3 regions of the Rhizobium sp. AN68 genome follow, and region 2 is predicted to be linked to each of the others. Evidence: predicted binding sites of a transcription regulator. Region 2 holds the regulator's gene; each other region holds the start of a gene.
The links. The regulator PhoB, encoded in region 2, activates phosphate uptake and scavenging genes when phosphate is short. The targets are predictions, from matches to a motif close to TGTCATNNANCTGTCAT.
Positions count from the first base shown of each region.

Region 1: the regulator PhoB is predicted to act here: its motif matches at 1,743-1,759, upstream of RBH71_RS13550 (DUF1045 domain-containing protein).
Region 3: the regulator PhoB is predicted to act here: its motif matches at 2,976-2,992, upstream of phnC (phosphonate ABC transporter ATP-binding protein).

Region 1 covers NZ_JARWMI010000003.1:114,561-119,501, reverse strand. The annotation lists gene phnE (phosphonate ABC transporter, permease protein PhnE) at 1-235, shown strand, start outside; gene phnE (phosphonate ABC transporter, permease protein PhnE) at 235-1,584, shown strand; gene RBH71_RS13550 (DUF1045 domain-containing protein) at 1,851-2,549, shown strand; gene RBH71_RS13545 (alpha-D-ribose 1-methylphosphonate 5-triphosphate diphosphatase) at 2,546-3,682, shown strand; gene phnN (phosphonate metabolism protein/1,5-bisphosphokinase (PRPP-forming) PhnN) at 3,679-4,293, shown strand; gene RBH71_RS13535 (AraC family transcriptional regulator) at 4,381-4,941, shown strand, end outside.
Region 2 covers NZ_JARWMI010000003.1:359,448-364,388, reverse strand. The annotation lists gene RBH71_RS14785 (aspartate aminotransferase family protein) at 1-686, opposite strand, end outside; gene RBH71_RS14780 (GcrA family cell cycle regulator) at 1,117-1,650, shown strand; gene phoB (phosphate regulon transcriptional regulator PhoB) at 1,949-2,632, opposite strand; gene phoU (phosphate signaling complex protein PhoU) at 2,664-3,389, opposite strand; gene pstB (phosphate ABC transporter ATP-binding protein PstB) at 3,488-4,303, opposite strand; gene pstA (phosphate ABC transporter permease PstA) at 4,318-4,941, opposite strand, start outside.
Region 3 covers NZ_JARWMI010000003.1:120,284-125,224, reverse strand. The annotation lists gene RBH71_RS13590 (alpha-D-ribose 1-methylphosphonate 5-phosphate C-P-lyase PhnJ) at 1-712, shown strand, start outside; partial or broken gene phnK (phosphonate C-P lyase system protein PhnK) at 709-1,486, shown strand; partial or broken gene phnL (phosphonate C-P lyase system protein PhnL) at 1,491-2,180, shown strand; partial or broken gene RBH71_RS13575 (DapH/DapD/GlmU-related protein) at 2,194-2,812, shown strand; gene phnC (phosphonate ABC transporter ATP-binding protein) at 3,051-3,911, shown strand; gene phnD (phosphonate ABC transporter substrate-binding protein) at 3,997-4,902, shown strand.

The DNA of each region.
Region 1 (4,941 bases), 240 kb from region 2:
TGCATTGCTGCGTGCCGAAATCAACGTACGCGCCTCGACCATCATCGGCGCCGTTGGTGGTGGCGGCATTGGCGAGGTCTTCCGGCTGTCGATCGGTAACGATCACGCCTCCAAGACCTATGCCATCATCATCCTGCTGCTGATCACCATCATCGCCGTAGACCAGTTTTCAAGCTGGTTGCGCCGCAGGCTGATCGGCCATCAATCCTTCGAATTCGGACGGGGAGCGGCCTGATGTCGTCCAGCTTCATTCTCAATACCGCAGACCGCGAGAGGCTGACGGCCGCACATCCCGCAATTTTCAATCGCGGCTTCATGCAGCGATTCGGCTTGCTGACCGGTATTGTCGCCGTCCTCGTCTATCTCACCGCCTGCTTTTTCTTCTTCAATGTCGGCCCCGCTTTCATGCAGGGCCGATGGGATCGCGCTTCGAGCTACATTCAGGACTGGTATTCCTGGAGGGCCCAGCCACGCCTTCGTTTCGAAGACGGCAAGGTGAACCCGCAGTGGTCAAGCCGGATGCAATATCCCGCCGATGCGCCGATCGACTGGCTGCAACCCTTGCCGGATGGCGGCTACAGCGTCGTTTACGCGGGCACGCAAAACCGTCTCGACGTAACGCCGACCCGGGTGGACGTCTATGTGGACGGCAAGAACTATCCCGTCATCATCAATGGCGACAAGGCTCTGGCGCCTGAGGTCCTGCCGCAAGAGATCACGCAGGACGGCAACAAGGTTCTCGTGCATTACGGTTTTGCCGGACAGGCGGAAATCCGCACCAGCCAGGTTTACGTGCAGCGGCGGTTCCTCGGATGGGCGAACTTCCTGTTCGATACCAAATCGGAATTCTGGGGCAAGAGCTATGGCGACCTTGCCGCACTGGCGCTGTGGGGGGAAAGGCTCGATCCCACGCGCTCCAATATCAGCCACATGGTCGATGATTTCCTCGACAATGGTGTCTGGCAGCACGCCGATATTCTTTCCAAGCTGATGCAGACGCTGGTGATGGCCTTTGTGGGCACGTTGTTCGGCACGCTCGTTGCCCTGCCGCTCGCTTTTCTCGCCGCACGCAATATCACCGCCAACAGGGCCGCCAACTGGGGCATGAAGCGTCTATTCGACTTCCTGCGCTCGATCGACATGCTGATCTGGGCGCTGTTTTTCACCCGCAGCTTCGGTCCGGGGCCGATCCCCGGCATTGCCGCGATCTTCTTCACCGATACCGGCGCGCTCGGCAAGGTCTATGCCGAGGCGCTGGAGAATGTTGACGACAAGCAGCGCGAGGGCGTCAAATCGGTTGGCGCTTCCCCCATTGCCGTCAATCGTTTCGGCGTGCTTCCGCAGGTCCTGCCGGTCTTCATTTCCCAGTCGCTTTATTTCTGGGAAAGCAACACCCGTTCAGCCACGATCATCGGTGCGGTTGGTGCTGGCGGCATCGGTTTGAAACTGCTGGAAGCGATGGGTACCAATGCCGACTGGGACAAGGTCGCTTATATGGTGCTGCTCATTCTCTTCGTGGTTTTCCTGTTCGACCACATCTCGAATTCCCTGCGGTCGCGCCTGATCGGGAAAACCCAGCATTAATTCATAAAGCAGGAGCGGGGTTTGGCTATCCCGCTTCCCAAGACGTGCGCAAAACCGGAACCTCTTTGCAAAGTCAGATACATCCCGTCAATGCGCCAGCATCCGTCTTCCGGACATTCGAGAGACACGCGGCGTTTCAAGCGCTTTTTTTCCTGGGGCATCATCATTCTGTCACGGAAAGCGATTACCTCGCACTCCTGACCTTGCGGGAAGCGGGCGAGTCACGCCAAATAGCTTTTCATCCAGGTTTTCCATGACACCGAAGAGTGCTTGCCGTGCGCTACGCCATCTATTTTTCTCCGGCTAAAGATCATCCACTGACTGAAGCGGCGTCGCGCTGGCTGGGACGCAATGCCTTTTCCGGCGCGCAACATGATGACCATGGCGCTTATGCGGAGATGACCGAGGAGCCGCGCCGTTACGGTTTCCACGCGACGCTGAAAGCCCCCTTCGAGCTTTCCGAAAAATACAGCGAAGCGGATCTCGTCGCCGCCCTCGAACAGTTTGCGGCCAGCCAGTCCGTCTTCGATATTCCACGTGTTGTCATCGGTGCACTCGGGCCGTTTTTCGCGCTCGTTCCGGATCGCACCTACCAGCCGCTGCAGGATTTTGCCGCTGAGATCGTTGACCATTTCGACCGTTTTCGCGCGCCCCTGTCCGAGACGGACATTGCCCGCCGGCGCCCGCAAAACCTGACCGAAAGCCAGCGGCAAAATCTGTCGCTTTGGGGTTATCCGCATGTCATGGATGACTTCCGCTTTCATATGACGCTGACGGGCCGCATCGACGAAAGCGACGCGCCCGCTATCCAGGATGTGCTTTCGACAAAGTTTTCCGAGTTCGTCGACCGGCCTCTCACCATTTCCGGCCTCGCTTTGTTCGTTGAGGAAACGCGCGGCGCACCATTTACCGTTCATCGCTGGCACCCGCTTGGCCAGCCGCCAAAGAAAGATGCTGACCCATGACCGAGCATGCCCTTTCCAACGCCCGTATCGTTCTGGAAGACGATATTATTCTGGGATCCGTTCTGATCCGTGACGGCAAGATTGCCGATATCAGCGAAGGCGCCTCCAAAACCGGTGAGGATCTCGAAGGCGATTTCCTCATCCCGGGTCTGGTGGAACTGCACACCGACCATCTGGAACAGCACTATTCGCCGCGTCCCGGGGTTATCTGGGATAAGATCGCCGCCATTCAGGCTCACGATGCGCAGGTCGCGTCATCAGGCATTACCACTGTTTTCGACTGCCTGCGGCTCGGCTCCGACGAAGATGGCGGGTTCAAGAAGGGCGAGATGCGGGAAATGGCGGATGCCATTGAAACCGCTGCCGATCAGAACCGCCTGCGGGCAGATCACCTGCTGCACCTGCGCTGTGAAGTCGCCTCCGCCGATGTGCTCGAGCATTTCGAAGATTTCGAGACCGATCCGCGTGTGCGGCTGATTTCGATGATGGACCACTCCCCGGGGCAGCGCCAGTTCCAGTCGATGGACCAATATATCTTCTATTACCAGAAGAAGCGCGGACTGAGCGACGAGGCTTTCGCCGAGTTCGTCAGACGCCGGCAGACGGCATCGGCGGAGTTTTCCGCCAAGCACCGGGATTACCTGGCGGCCCGCTGCGCCGAGCGCGGCATAACTGTTGCAAGCCATGACGACGCTACAGAAGCGCATGTGGGCGAAGCGATCGGACACGGCGTGAAACTCGCGGAGTTCCCCACCAGCGTCGAGGCGGCAAAGGCTTCGCACAGCGCCGGCATGAGCGTGCTGATGGGCGCACCGAACATCGTTCGTGGCAAGTCCCATTCCGGCAACATCGCCGCGCGTGATCTTGCCGAACTTGGCGTGCTGGATGTTCTCTCTTCCGACTATGTGCCGTTCAGCCTGCTTTACGCGCCGTTCCTGCTCGCCGACCAGGTGGAAGCCATCACTCTGCCGGAAGCGTTGCGCATGGTCACCTCCACGCCGGCACGAACGGTGGGCCTTCGCGATCGCGGCAGCATCGCAACGGGATTGCGGGCCGATCTGGTCCGAGTTCACCGCGAGGACGGCGTTCCCGTCGCCCGCTCGGTCTGGCGTCAGGGCAAACGTGTGGCATGACCGGCAACGGACAGGATAGCCGGCTTGACGGCCAGACACTGGGTACTGTGCCCGGAACCATGATCGTAATTGTCGGCCCGAGTGGGGCCGGCAAGGACACGCTGATGGATTATGCGGCAGCGCAGCTGTCCGGGCGGCCGGGCTTTCATTTCACCCGCCGGGTCATTACCCGCAGCGGCGATGCCGGCGGCGAAAATCACGATGCCGTTTCCATGCACGAGTTCAACCGGCTGGAAGACGAAGGTGCTTTTGCCGTTTCCTGGCAGGCGCACGGGCTGAAATATGGCATTCCGGCCGCCGTCTATCGTCATCTTAATGCGGGAGACGTGGTCATCGCCAACGGCTCCCGCTCGGCCCTGCCCCAGTTCGGCACCGCCTTTGCGCGCCTCAAGGTCGTGAACATCGTTGCACGGCCGGACGTGCTGGCGAAGCGGCTGGAGCAGCGCGGGCGGGAAAGCCGGGAGGATATTCTCCGGCGGCTGGAACGCAGTTCGCTCACGGTCGTCGGAGATTTTGATGTGACGACCGTGGACAATAGCGGTTCCATGGAAGATGCGGGCAAAACCATCATGCAGGTGCTGGAGCAGAGCGCCTGCCGTCGCCACATTTAAACTCCATAGGCCGAACTGGTCGACAAATGGCTTCCCAACGCTTACCATCAGGCGACAATTTCCAAACATGGTACGCCAAGGCGAGGGATGCCTGAAAAGAGGGTCAGCGACGAGATAACAGTGGTGGCCGGTCTGGCCGCCGGCGTCGCCAATTATGCACGGTCGCGGGGCATCGACATTGCCCCCATCTGCAAGGCTCTCGATATCGATCCTGCCACTTTCGGCAGCGTGACGGAGCGCATCAGCCTCGACCGATTTTGCCGCCTGCTCGAGACATGTGCGTTGATTTCCGGCGACGACGCCTTTGGTTTGCAGTGCGCGTCCACCTTTCCCGCCGGCGCATCCGGCGCGTTCGGATATGGCCTGATCAGCGCGCCGACAGTGCGGGCTTTCCTGCGTTTTCTTCAGGATCACGTTTATTACGCGACGAATAACAGTAATTTCACCATGGTCACGGATGCCGCGCACGTAACCCTGTCGTGGTCCTTTGCGCCTGTCATCGCCAAACGCGATCAATATGTGGATTTGTCGCTGACAGCTCTGATCCAGCGCCTTCGCGATATTCTGGGGGAGCGCGTGAACCTGATCGAGATCGGTCTGGAACGGCCGAAACCGATTAATATTCAGCTATTTAAAGAAAGAATGACC
Region 2 (4,941 bases):
AGCTTGCCTGTGCGGCCGACACCCGTCTGGACCTCATCGAAAATCAGCAGCAGGCCGTGCTCGTCGCACAATCCGCGCAGGATTTGCAGGAATTCCTTGCTGGGCGAGCGAATGCCGCCCTCGCCCTGGATGGGCTCGATCAGAAGTGCTGCAGTCTCAGCCGTGATGACGGCCTTGAGGGCATCGACATCACCGAACGGAACCTGATCGAAACCTTCGACCTTGGGACCGAAACCTTCGAGGTATTTCTGCTGGCCACCCGCGGCGATCGTCGCCAGTGTACGGCCATGGAAAGCGCCTTCGAAGGACACGATGCGGAACTTCTCCGGATGGCCCTTGGTATAGTGATAACGGCGGGCGGTCTTGATGGCGCATTCCAGGGCTTCCGCGCCTGAATTTGTGAAGAATACCTTGTCCGCGAAAGTCGCTTCCGTCAGGCGCCTGGCGAGTTTTTCCTGTCCCGGTACTTCATAAAGGTTCGAGACGTGCCAGACCTTCTCGGCCTGCGTCTTGATCGCATCAACGAGGTGAGGATGGGCGTGGCCCAGCGAGTTGACAGCAACACCGGCCGCAAAATCCAGATATCGCTCGCCGCTTTCCGTGAACAGCCATACACCCTCGCCGCGCTCGAAGCGCAGGGGGGCTCTTGAAAACGTATCAAACAATGGCGCGCCGGCTTCGGCCATGGCTGTATCACTCCTTGCGCAGATGCGCTGTCAAACTGTTGTCAATAGGCTTGCGGGGTTATCCCTCGCCTGAAAATCAAAATGCCGCCTTGCGGCGGCAGGGGCACTATTGTCACTTCGTTTGCCGATGTCAACAAAAGTCAGCGTTTCCCGGGCTTCTCAAGCACTAGTATGCGGCGGCGGGCCAGCCCCAAGGTGTTGCCTTTCAGACTCAATACGCCAGCAAGTTGGGGAAAACCGGAAAATCGATTCCAGATGATTCCCGCGACTCTTGCCACGGAGTCGGGCTGGCACTAGGTTAATCGCTAATTACTAGACTGCATTGCGGCGGAACTAGTCACCGAAAATCTGGCGGAAACCACGCTTGCGGCATGCGCGCGAGACGGAGAGGGATTCTGCCGAAAATACACGCGACAAGCGGAGAAGCGGCATGAACTGGACAGACGAACGAGTCGAAAAGCTCAAGAAATTGTGGTCCGAGGGCCTTAGCGCCAGCCAGATTGCAGCGCAGCTGGGCGGCGTCAGCCGTAATGCCGTGATCGGCAAGGTCCATCGTCTCAATCTGCCGGGACGCGTCAAGGCTGGCGGTCCAGTGACTTCGGCACGCTCCGCGCCGAAGCGTACCGCTGCCCCTGCACCGCGTGCGACGACTTTCGCAGGTCGCGTCAACGCGGCTCCGGCGCGCATCCTCACCCGTTCGAACGCGGCAACGGCGCTGCACGAGGAGATCGATATCGAGACCGCGCAGGTTCTCGATTACGTTCCTTCCAAGAACGTTGTCACGCCGATTTCCCGTCGCCTGACGCTGACGGAACTGACCGAGCGCACCTGCAAATGGCCGGTTGGCGATCCGCTGAAGGACGACTTCCATTTCTGCGGTTGTGAAGCGCTGGAATCTTCGCCCTATTGCAAGTTCCATGCGAAACTCGCCTACCAGCCGGTGAGCGAACGCCGCAAGGCTTGAGTGTTGCGGCACGCATTCAGCACTCAAAAATTACGGGCCTTCGGGCCCGTTTTTTTTGACAAAAATAAAGCCGCTTTCTGGGCGGCTTGATGGCAGGCCTCACACTTTCCCCTTACCATTGGGCGTGACCCTTCAATCCGGATTTCAACGCGCCGCCGATCTCCTACGGTCAAAACGGACAATGGCATCGAGTTTGGCGGATATTCATATTGAAAAAGCCCGAAACCGTTTCAGATTTCGGGCTTCCTGATTTTTTGGTGCATTACTTCGCCAGCGAAACTATCTGGTTTCGCTTCGCTCAGGCTTCCATCGAATATCCCGCACCACGCACCGTGCGGATGACATCCTGCATGTGCGAGAAATTCAGGGCCTTGCGCAGACGTCCGACATGCACATCGACAGTGCGCTCGTCGACATAGATATCATGACCCCAGACGCCATCCAGCAATTGCGAGCGGGAAAACACCCGACCCGGCGACGTCATCAGGAATTCCAGCAAGCGGAATTCCGTCGGGCCGAGGCGCACTTCGCGGCTTTTGCGGTGAACGCGATGGGTCTCGCGGTCCAGTTCGATATCGCCGCATTTGAGCACCGACGACAGAACTTCCGGACGGGCCCGGCGCAACATGGCCTTGACCCGGGCCATGAGTTCCGGCGTCGAGAACGGCTTGACGACATAATCGTCAGCGCCGGTAGCGAGACCGCGAACCCGTTCGCTCTCTTCGCCACGCGCCGTCAGCATGATGATGGGCAGGCGTTCCGTTTCCGGCCGCATTCTCAAGCGCCGGCACAGTTCGATACCGGAGACACCGGGCAACATCCAGTCCAGGATAAGAAGATCCGGAATGCGCTCCTGCAGCCTGATTTCCGCCTCATCGCCACGGGGTATCGTGTCGACGTCGTATCCCTCAGCCTCGAGATTGTAACGAAGCAGGACGCTCAACGCTTCCTCGTCTTCCACAACTGCAATCTTGGGCACCATATGCTGAACTCCGCAAGCTTCTGCTTGTCTGTTACTCGGTCACCGAACCAAGCGTGTTGGAACTGTCGTCCTTCGGACGCTCGCCCTCCGGCTGGCTGCCGGTGGTCATGTAATAGATCGTCTCTGCGATATTCGTCGCATGATCGCCGATACGCTCGATGTTCTTGGCGCAGAACAGAAGATGCGTGCAGGTGGTGATGTTGCGCGGGTCTTCCATCATGTAGGTCAGAAGCTCCCGGAAGAGCGACGTGTACATGGCATCGATTTCCTCGTCGCGTTCACGGATCGCATTGGCCTTTTCGGCGGAACGCGTGGAATAGACGTCGAGGACTTCCTTGAGCTGCACCAGCGCCAGGTCGGACAGATGCTCGATGCCGCGGGCGAGCTTGCGCGGAACGCCGGTGCCGGCGACAGCGATAACGCGCTTGGCCGTGTTCTTGCCAAGATCGCCGACGCGTTCGAGATCGGCGGCGATACGCAGGGTGCCGATGATCTCGCGAAGGTCTGCCGCCATCGGCTGACGCTTGGCGATGGTTACGATCGCCTTGTCGCCGATTTCGCGCTCAGCGTGGTCGAGAATGGTATCGTCCGAAATGACTTTCTGCGCAAGCGCAGCATCGGAATTGACGAGTGCGCGCACGGCGTCACCGCACATCTGCTCGGCAAGACCGCCCATTTCGGCGATGCGGCGCGTCAGAAACTTCAGTTCGTCGTCATAGGCAGACAGGATATGCGAATGGGTCGTTGTCTGTGTCATGGTCTATTCCTCCGGCTTGGCCTGCATGCGCGTGCCCAACAGCGGGGCACGGCAGAGGCACCAGTCTTGTACGGTTACGATAAAGCACCGGCCGGGGATCAGCCGAAGCGGCCCATGATGTAGTCCTGCGTGCGCTGGTCGTCCGGATTGGTGAACATCTTGTCGGTTTCGTTTTCTTCGACAAGATGACCAAGATGGAACATGGCCGTACGCTGGGAAACGCGCGCCGCCTGCTGCATGGAGTGCGTGACGATGACGATGGTGTAGTTGGTGCGCAGTTCGTGGATCAGTTCCTCGACCTTCGCAGTCGCGATCGGATCCAGCGCCGAGCACGGCTCGTCCATCAGGATCACTTCCGGGCTGACGGCAACCGCGCGTGCGATGCACAGACGCTGCTGCTGGCCACCGGAGAGGCCCGTGCCGGATTCCAGCAAACGATCCTTCACCTCGTTCCAGAGACCCGCTTTCTGCAGGCTATGCTCGACGATCTGGTCCATATCCGCCTTGTTGCGGGCGAGACCGTGGATACGCGGGCCGTAGGCGATGTTCTCATAAATCGTCTTCGGAAACGGGTTCGGCTTCTGGAACACCATGCCGACGCGGGCACGCAGTTCCACGACGTCGATCTGCTGATCGTAGATATCGTCGGTATCGAGCGTGATCTTGCCGGTGACCCGGCAACCGTCGATCGTGTCGTTCATGCGGTTCAAGGTGCGCAGGAAAGTGGATTTACCGCAACCGGACGGGCCGATAAGTGCAGTCACCGTGTTTTCGCGGACATTTAGGTTCACGTCGTAAAGCGCGCGCTTTTCGCCGTAATAAACCGAAACATCCTTGCCGATCATCTTGTATGAGACTTCATTCATTTTCTTGTCCAGCGCCTTTTCAACTGCTGCTTCCGACAACATGTTCATTGCTCTAGCTCCCTCTACCAGCGCCGCTCAAAGCGGCGACGCAACAGGATTGCGCCAACATTCATGAGAATGAGGAACAGAAGCAGGATGATGATAGCGCCAGATGTCCGTTCGACAAAGGCACGCTCAGCTTCGTTCGCCCACATGTAAATCTGCACCGGCAGGGCCGTGGACGGATCCATAGGCGTTGTCGGATAGTTCGCGACGAATGCCACCATGCCGATCAGAAGCAGCGGCGCCGTTTCGCCCAGTGCGTGGGCGAGACCGATGATGGTGCCGGTCAGAATGCCAGGCATTGCCAGCGGCAGGACGTGATGGAAAATCGTCTGCATCTTGGAAGCGCCAAGACCGAGTGCGGCGGCGCGGATCGACGGCGGCACGGCCTTCAATGCAGCGCGGGTGGCGATGATGATCGTCGGCAGGGTCATCAGCGTCAGGACGAGGCCGCCGACCAGCGAGGCCGAGCGTGGAAAGCCCATGAAGTTGATGAAGACGGAGAGACCGAGCAGACCGTAAACAATGGAGGGAACAGCCGCCAGATTGTTGATGTTGACCTCGATAAGGTCCGTCAAACGGTTCTTGGGGGCAAATTCCTCCAGATAGATGGAGGCCGCAACACCGATCGGCAGCGACAGCAC
Region 3 (4,941 bases), 240 kb from region 2:
CGCCATCCTCGGTCCAGACGATGTCCTGAAGGTTATCGACCAGGGCGCCGACGACACCACCAACGCCGTTTCCATCCGCGCCTTCTTCCAGAAAGTCGCTGATGTCGCCGTCACCACCCGCACCAAGGATGCAACCATCATCCAGACGCGGCACCGCATTCCCGAAGAAGAACTGCATTCGGGGCAGGTGCTTGTCTATCAGGTTCCCATTCCTGAACCCTTGCGGTTCCTCGAGCCGCGTGAGACCGAAACCCGCGTCATGCATGCGCTGGAGGAATACGGCCTGATGCACGTCAAGCTTTATGAGGACATCGCCCGCAACGGCCGTATCTCCACCACCTATGCCTATCCGGTGAAGGTTGCGGGGCGCTATGTGATGGACCCCTCGCCAACCCCGAAGTTCGACAATCCGAAAATGCACCTGTCGGACGCCCTGCAATTGTTCGGGGCCGGGCGCGAAAAGCGCATCTATGCCGTGCCACCCTACACGGATGTCGTCAGCCTGGATTTCGAGGACCATCCGTTTGAAATCCAGAGCTTCGACAAGCCCTGCGCGCTGTGCGGCGGGGAGAATGTCTATCTGGACGAGGTGGTGCTGGACGACAAGGGCGGGCGGATGTTCGTCTGCTCCGATACCGACCATTGCGAAGACCGCCGCGCCCATGGCCACAAGGGCCATTTGCTGGCGGATGTGAAGGAGGCCGCAGAATGAGCGACGCACCGCTTCTGAAAGTCAGGGACGTTTCGAAATATTACGGCGACCGCGCCGGTTGCCGCAACGTCTCCTTCGAGCTTTATCCGGGCGAGGTTCTGGCAATCGTCGGTGAATCCGGCTCCGGCAAGACCACGCTTCTCAACTGCATTTCCACACGGCTCGTGCCGACGGCTGGCAGCGTGGAATATCGCATGCGCGACGGCTCGGTGCGAGACCTCTATCATATGGGCGAGGCCGAACGGCGTTTCCTGATGCGGACAGACTGGGGGTTTCGTGCACCAGAACCCAGCGGATGGGCTGCGCATGGCGGTTTCGGCGGGCGCCAATGTCGGCGAGCGGCTTATGGCTGTCGGTAACCGGCATTACGGCAATATCCGGCAATCGGCCAGCGAGTGGCTGGAACGGGTGGAAATCGGCACAGACCGCATTGACGACCAGCCTCGCGCCTTTTCCGGCGGCATGCGTCAGCGTCTGCAGATTGCCCGCAACCTGGTGACCTCACCGCGCCTCGTCTTCATGGACGAACCGACCGGCGGCCTCGATGTCTCGGTGCAGGCACGCCTGCTCGATCTCGTGCGTGGTCTCGTCAACGATCTCGGCCTCGCCGTTATCGTCGTCACCCATGATCTGGCGGTCGCGCGGCTGCTTTCCCATCGCATGATGGTGATGAAGGGTGGTGACGTCATCGAACACGGTCTGACAGATCGGGTGCTGGATGATCCGCGCGAACCCTACACGCAATTGCTTGTTTCCTCCATTTTGCAGGTTTGACGCCATGCCGACACCCCTTATCGTTTCGGAAGTCTTCAAAAGCTTCACCATGCATCTTCGCGATGGCATCGAACTGCCTGTTGTCCGCGATGTCAGTTTCTCCGTGTCCGGCGGAGAATGTGTCGTGCTCGGCGGCCCGTCCGGCATCGGCAAAAGCTCGATCCTGAAAATGCTCTATGGCAATTATGCCATCGACAGCGGCCAGATCCTCATCCGCCACGAGGATCAGGTCATTGACATGGGCAGCGCCTCGCCGCGCACCATCCTCGAGATTCGCCATCGCACCATCGGGTATGTCAGCCAGTTTCTGCGCACCGTGCCGCGCGTTCCGGCGATCGACGTCGTCGCCGAGCCGCTTTTTGCGCGCAAGGTTGCCGCAGAAGAGGCCCGCGAGCAGGCAGCCGTTCTGCTTTCGAAACTCAACCTGCCGCGGGAACTGTGGTCGCTGCCGCCAGCAACCTTTTCCGGCGGCGAGCAGCAGCGCGTCAACATCGCACGCGGTTTCATCACCGATCACGCGATCCTGCTTCTCGATGAACCCACCGCATCCCTGGATGCCGCCAACCGACGGGTGGTCGTGGAGATGATCGCGGAAAAGAAACGCAAGGGGACCGCCTTGCTCGGTATTTTCCATGACGAGGAAGTGCGGGAAGCCGTGGCCGATCGCGTTCTGGATGTCTCGCAATTCTCCCCCGGAAGGCAGCGGCATGAGTGTGAAGGTCGGTCTCGAACCTGTTGTCCACGAAAGTGCCCGCGTCACCAATTCATCGATCGGCCGCTATACCGAAATTTCCGGAACGCTGCCGCATCGAGGAAGTGGAGATGGGCGACTATTCCTATGTCATGCAGGACGGTGCGATCTGGTGCGCCACCATCGGCAAATTCGTCAACATCGCCGCATCCGTCCGCATCAACGCGACCAATCATCCGATGTCGCGCGCCACACTTCACCATTTCACCTACCGTGCCCGCAATTATTGGGACGACGCCGATGATGAAAATGACTTCTTCGCCGCCCGCCGCGCCAAGCGCGTGGTGATCGGCCACGATGTCTGGATCGGCCATGGCGCGACCATCCTGCCTGGCGTCACAATCGGAAACGGTGCGGTAATCGGGGCCGGTGCGGTCGTGTCGAAAGACGTTGCGCCCTATACCATCGTCGGCGGCGTACCCGCCCGGCTGATCAGGAACCGCTTCCCGGCGGACCTTGGCCAGCGCATGGACGATCTCAAATGGTGGGACTGGGACCACGCAACGCTGCGCGGCGCACTGGACGATTTCCGCACCCTCGCCGCCGAGGATTTCGTGGCGAAATACGCCGGGTAAAATCGCGCCAAACCGAAGAAACTGCAGATTCCGGGGTCATGCTCCGGGGGTCTCGCTAACCATGTCTGCGAGACAAAGCGCGGGCTTCAAGCCCTTGGCACGACTACTAAAAGGTTCGCAGGCGACCACGCGCACGCCTTATCTGCGCATTCTGTAATATTTTCTTCATCAAACTGACATTCACGCTTCACGCACCGCTGTTAGGTCGAACCCCATCAGAAGAAGATTGGACGGGGAAATGAGCTTTCACCTGAAGCAAGTCACGCGCCGTTTCGGCAACCACACTGCGGTCGATTCAGTGAATGTGGAAATTCCGCAAGGCCAGATGGTTGGCGTGATTGGACGTTCTGGCGCAGGAAAGTCAACGCTGCTGCGCATGATCAACCGCCTCGTCGATCCCTCCTCGGGTTCCATTCATTTCAACGACACGGAAGTCTCTTCGCTGAAGGGTGCCGCCCTGCGCAACTGGCAGCGCGACTGCGCGATGATCTTCCAGCAGTTCAATCTGGTGCCGCGTCTCGACGTGCTCACCAATGTCATGCTCGGCCGCCTGAACCACCGTTCGACCGTGCTCAGCCTGTTCAACATCTTCACGGATGAAGAGCGCCTGATGGCGATTGCCGCCCTCGAGCGGCTCGGTATCGAGCACGTAGCCATGCAGGCGGCGGGCACGCTTTCCGGCGGCCAGCAGCAGCGCGTCGCTATCGCCCGGGCACTAATGCAGTCTCCGAAGATGGTTCTCGCCGACGAGCCGATCGCCTCTCTCGATCCCCTGAACGCCAAGATCGTCATGGACGCCCTGCGCGACATCAACGAGCGTGAAGGCATCACCGTCATCACCAATCTGCATACGCTGGATACGGCGCGCAATTATTGCGAACGCATCATCGGCATGTCGCAGGGTCGAGTCGTTTTCGACGGAACACCCGCCGAACTGACGGCGGCGGCGGTCACCGAGATTTACGGCACGGATTCACACGGCGCCGGCATCGACGAGACCATGACCTCGACCAGCATCAATATTCCCGGCGCGCAGCTTGCCGCGCGTCCGGTTCAGCAATCTGCCGGTCCCGAACCGCTGGCTCTCGCCGGGCTCTGAGGAACCGCTCAGCATCGTTTGCGCCCGCGTCAAGGGCCGATACTTCACAACAAACTCCGGCTCGCCGGAAAACAGGAGAAAGTCCATGTTGAAGAAAATCCTTCTTTCGGCAGTCGCCCTTGGCGTTCTGGCCGGTTCGGCCATGGCTCAGGACGTCAAGGTCCTGCGTATCGGTCTCGACGGTTCGGAAAATGAAGCCGACCAGATCCGCAACACGAAGTGCGTTGCGGATGGCCTCAAGGCTGCAACCGGCGTTTCCGAAGTTCAGGTTTTCCCGTCGCCGGACTATAACGGCGTTATCCAGGGCCTGCTCGGCGGCACCATCGACATTGCATCCATGGGCGCTTCTTCCTACGCCAAGATCGCTATTGCCGATCCCAAGGCCGTCGATCCGATCCTGACCTATACCGGCTCTGACGGTTCGAGCGGCTACTACACGATCATGGTTGCCCGCAAGGACAGCGGCATCAAGTCTCTGGCTGACGCCAAGGGCAAGAAGATCGGCTTCGCCGACCCTGACTCCACTTCCGGCTTCCTCGTCCCGAACGTATCGATCCCGAAGGAAACCGGCGTTCCGGTCAAGGAATATTTCTCCGAAACCGGCTTCGGCGGCGGCCATGAGAACCTCGTTCTCGCCGTTCTCGACAAAAAGTTCGACGTCGGCACGACATTCGGTTCTGGCGTCGGCAAGTGGGAAGAAGGCTACTCCGGCGGCAACCTTCACCAGATGGTCAAGAAGGGCAACCTCGACATGGACGATATCGTTCAGGTCTGGAAGTCCCCGCTGATCCCGAACGGTCCGCTTCTCGTTGCCAACAAGATCGGTGACAGCATGAAGCAGAAGGTCGAAGACTTCTTCATGGAACTTCCGAAGAAGGATCTCGCCTGCTTCCAGGGTTACACCCAGGGCAAGAACACTGCCTACATCAAGGTCGACCCGGCTTTCTACCAGACGATCATCGACGCCCGTAAGTCCGTTATCGGCGGCTGATCCTCAGATCATATCCGGAAGCGGCGGTGCCTTGCGGCA